Regions from separate parts of the Streptomyces sp. NPDC060000 genome, predicted to be linked through region 1. Evidence: riboswitches for the same ligand, from Rfam matches in the RefSeq annotation. Region 1 holds a riboswitch; the other holds the start of a gene.
What was found. Region 1 has a riboswitch for glycine ahead of gcvT (glycine cleavage system aminomethyltransferase GcvT). Riboswitches for the same ligand answer to the same signal wherever they lie in the genome.

Region 1 (2,195 bases):
GCCCCTGAACCCGGTCAGCCTGTGCCGATCAGCCCGTGAACCCGGTCGGCCCGTGCTTCCGGTCAGCCCCTGAACCCGGTCAGCCTGTGCCGATCAGCCCGTGAACCCGATCGGCCGTGCTTCCGATCAGCCCCTGAACCCGATCGGCCGTGCTTCCGGTCAGCCCGTGAACCCGATGCGGCGCAGCGCGTCGGCCGCCTCGCGGTCCAGCAGCACCGCCGAGCCGCAGCCCGCGGGCAGTCGGCCCTTCTCCACAGAGCTCACCAGCCGGGCGGCGGCATGGCGGTGGCGCAGGAACGCGTACCGGGAGACGCCCCGGCCGCGCTCACGCTGCCCCTCGAGCGCCGTGTCCGCGCCGACGTCCAGCAGCAGCAGGTGGAGGGTTCCGCCGCGGCGGCGGGCCTCGCGGGCCAGCCAGTCACGGACCCAGACCTGCGTACCGCAGTCGTGCACGACGACGCCCTCCCCGGCGCGCAGGGCACGGCGCAGCCCGGCGTAGTGGGCGAGACGGACGAGGGGGCGGTAGAGGCCGTAGGGCAGGAAGCGGGGGGCGCGGGCGTCCCAGCGGTCCCGGGTGTCCTGTGAGTCGACGCGCAGGCCCCGGACCGCCCGCCGCATGAGCGTGGACTTGCCGCTGCCGGGCAGACCGGTGACCACAACCAGGTCACGGGGGCCGAAGAGCAGGCCGTGCGGGCTGCGGCCGGCCCGCTCGCGCAGGTCGCGGACGACGGGCGCCTGCTGCGGGCCGCACGCCTCCCGGGTCGGGGCGCCGGGCTGCGCGGGCAGCGCGATCCCCGAGCCGGTCGCGAATACCGTGGACCTCGCCGTGGTCGTCCTGTTCACCGTGATCGTCCTCCCCTGGGGTCAGATGTCCTCATCCCCGTCAAGCGTAAAGAGAAGGTAATGCGCGGCGCCCGGCGATTTCGTGCGCGTACCGCCACAGACCGGTTACAGATGCGGCCTGCCGGGATCGGGGCGAGCCGTGCAATGATGGCCGCGCCAACTGCATACCGGCCGTTTGAATCCGCGCGGGAGAGTCCTCAGCAGCAGTTTCGCTGGGGCGCCGAAGGAGCAAGTCCCTCCCTTGAATCTCTCAGGCCCCGTTACCGCGCGGGCGAGGCACATCTGAAAAGCGGGCCGCTGTCTCCAGTGGCTCCACCCAAGGTGCAAGTCATGGGCGGTCCCCTCGCGGGCCTTCATGGCGAACCTCTCAGGTTCCGATGACAGATGGGGAGGAACGACCTCGCCTTCCCCCATGCCCGCGTGCCCCGCTTCGCTCGCACGGGGGGATTCCGTCGCCTTGGGAGACGAACGCCCGATGAGCAGTACCGAACCCGGATCCGTCCAGCACGCCGAGCCGCGCCACACCGCCCTCGACGCCGTGCATCGTGCGCTCGGCGCGACGATGACCGACTTCGCCGGCTGGGACATGCCCCTGCGCTACGGCTCGGAGCGCGACGAGCACCAGGCCGTCCGCACCCGGGCCGGGCTCTTCGACCTCTCGCACATGGGCGAGATCACCGTCACCGGCCCGCAGGCCGCCGCCCTCCTCGACTTCGCCCTGGTGGGCAACATCGGGGCGGTCAAGGCCGGCCGCGCCCGCTACACCATGATCTGCCGGGCGGACGGCGGCATCCTGGACGACCTGATCGTCTACCGGCTCGCCGAGTCCGAGTTCATGGTGGTCGCCAACGCCTCCAACGCGCAGGTCGTGCTGGACGCGCTCGTGGAGCGGTCCGCCGGGTTCGACGCCGAGGTCCGCGACGACCGCGACGCCTGTGCGCTGATCGCCGTGCAGGGCCCCGAGTCCCCCGGCATCCTCGCGGCCGTCACCGACGCCGACCTCGACGGCCTGAAGTACTACGCGGGCCTGCCCGGCACCGTCGCCGGCGTTCCGGCGCTCATCGCGCGCACCGGCTACACCGGCGAGGACGGCTTCGAGCTGTTCGTGCGGCCGGAGCACGCCGTCGAGCTGTGGCAGGCGCTGACGAAGGCCGGCGAGGGCGCCGGCCTGGTCCCCTGCGGTCTGTCCTGCCGGGACACGCTGCGCCTGGAGGCGGGCATGCCGCTGTACGGGCACGAGCTGAGCACCTCCCTCACCCCCTTCGACGCGGGGCTCGGCCGGGTGGTGAAGTTCGACAAGGACGGCGACTTCGTCGGGCGTACGGCGCTGGAGACGGCCGCGGAGCGTGCCG
Region 2 (2,195 bases), on a different contig from region 1:
TGCGTCGTACCCACCGCGATGTCCGCACCCAGCTCGCCCGGCGACTTCAGCAGCGTCAGCGCGAGCAGATCCGCGGCCACGGTGACGAGCGCGCCGAGCCCGTGCGCCTGCTTGATGATCGCTTCGAGGTCGCGTACGGCACCGGAGGCACCGGGGTACTGGACGAGCACGCCGTTGATCTCCCGCGCGGCGATCTCCGCCGGAATGCCGTCGCTCAGGTCGGCGACGACGATCTCCACGCCCGTCGGCTCGGCGCGGGTCTCGATCACGGCGATGGTCTGCGGCAGCGCGTCCGCGTCGATGAGGAAGAGGCCCTTCTTGTTCTTCCCCATGCGCCGGGACAGCGCCATCGCCTCGGCGGCGGCCGTGCCCTCGTCGAGCAGCGACGCACCGGAGGTCGGCAGCCCGGTGAGGTCGGCGACCATGGTCTGGAAGTTCAGCAGCGCCTCGAGCCGGCCCTGGGAGATCTCCGGCTGGTACGGCGTGTAGGCCGTGTACCAGGCGGGGTTCTCCATGACGTTGCGCAGGATGACGGGCGGCGTGAAGGTCCCGTGATAGCCGAGGCCGATCATCGAGTCGAGAACCTGGTTGCGGTCGGCCAGCGAGCGCAGCTCGGCCAGCACCTCGGCCTCGGTCCGCGCGCCCGGCAGGTCCAGCGCGTCGGCGTTCTTGATGACATCCGGGACCGCGGCGGCGGTCAGCTCGTCGAGCGAGCCGTAGCCGACCTGCGCGAGCATCTTGGCCTGTGCCTCATGGTCGGGCCCGATGTGGCGTTGTTCGAAGGGAATTCCCTGCTCGAGCTCTGCGAGCGGAATGCGATGGGCGGTCATTACGGAGGCCTCCTGGTCTGACACGACCTGCGAGGGTCACCACGGCGGGTACCCGGACGGCCTCCCCCTCTGTCATCTCAACCTGAGAGCTTCACCGGCCGCCCGAGAGCGCCCGGCTTTCACCGTCGGTGAGAGCGGAAGCCGTCGACGCCGTCGGCGACCCGCCCTGCTTTCCAGAGTGACCTCGACCGCGCGGTACGTGAGCCTGAGAGATTCCGGGGAGGATTTGCTCCTTCGGCGCCTCCGATGGTGTCCGGAGGACTCTCCCGCGCGGTGTCAGCAGCCGTTGTCAGACTACCAGCGAGGTCATGGAGGCTCGCTCGAGTGGCCGCCCGTCCCAATGTGCTCTTTTGTAGTGCTTACGGATGAGTTGCGACCAAGTGGAGGGCCCGTGCAGACGGACATCGATCCGCGCAACCTGATCGGCCGCAAGGCGTTCGACCGCAACGGCACCAAGATCGGCACGATCGACGAGGTCTACCTCGACGACGCTACCGGCGCACCGGAGTGGGCTGCCATACGTACCGGTCTGTTCTCCCGCGACGCCTTCGTCCCTCTGGAGCCCAGCCGATTGGTGGAGGGCACCCTGCACATCCCCTTCGACCGGTCCCTGATCAAGGACGCTCCCGACTTCGGCGTCGGCCGCCACCTCTCCCCGGAACAGGAACTCCAGCTCTACCACCACTACGGCCTGGACGTGGGCGCCCCTCCACCACTCCCCGACCACGACTTCGGCCGCCTGGCGGGCACCGACGAGAGCTGAGCTTCCCGGGCACAGCCCCTCAGGCACAGGTCCACAGGCACAGGTCCACAGGTCCTGACACTGGTCTCCTGGCACGGAGCCTCCGGCACAGGCCCTGAGACTGAGACTCAGGCACAGGCCCGTATCAGCGCGCCGAGAATCCCGGCCGGGTCGTACAGCGGCCGGGCGCCGTCCGTGACGACTCTGCGGGTGCCGTCGTCGACGGGATCGATCCGTGCCCAGCGGACGGAAGCGACGCCCACCTCGACCTCCAGACCGGACACGGTGACATACCGCCACTCGGTGAGGGGCCCCCATTCCTGGACCCGGACCACCTCACCCAGGGCCGGCTCGCGCGTCCACCCGTCGTCCTCGGCGTACCGGGCAGGGGCCGTCGACAACACCACGAGGTCCACGTCCGAGTCGGGACGCGCGGCCCCACGCGCACAGGACCCGACGAGAAGCAGCCCCACCACATCGCTCCGGTTCGCGGCCCACCGGGTGACGCGGTCCACCACCCGCCGCATCTCGGCTTCACGCGCCGACGACACCCCGGCCGGGTCCGTGAACCGACCTCCGTGCAGATTCATGCGGTTCCTCATCCGTCACCGGCGCCACCCCGC

Region 2: it holds a riboswitch for glycine, as region 1 does, so the genes downstream of both, gcvP (aminomethyl-transferring glycine dehydrogenase) here and gcvT (glycine cleavage system aminomethyltransferase GcvT) in region 1, are expected to answer to the same signal.

Annotation. Positions count from the first base shown of each region.
Region 1 is NZ_JBHWUU010000038.1:74,723-76,917, forward strand. It holds gene ACFWBB_RS21085 (AAA family ATPase) at 160-849, opposite strand; glycine riboswitch at 1,020-1,119, shown strand; gene gcvT (glycine cleavage system aminomethyltransferase GcvT) at 1,319-2,195, shown strand, end outside.
Region 2 is NZ_JBHWUU010000076.1:36,322-38,516, forward strand. It holds gene gcvP (aminomethyl-transferring glycine dehydrogenase) at 1-830, opposite strand, end outside; glycine riboswitch at 1,014-1,109, opposite strand; gene ACFWBB_RS32755 (PRC-barrel domain-containing protein) at 1,222-1,593, shown strand; gene ACFWBB_RS32760 (nucleotidyltransferase domain-containing protein) at 1,701-2,162, opposite strand; gene ACFWBB_RS32765 (DNA polymerase IV) at 2,171-2,195, opposite strand, start outside.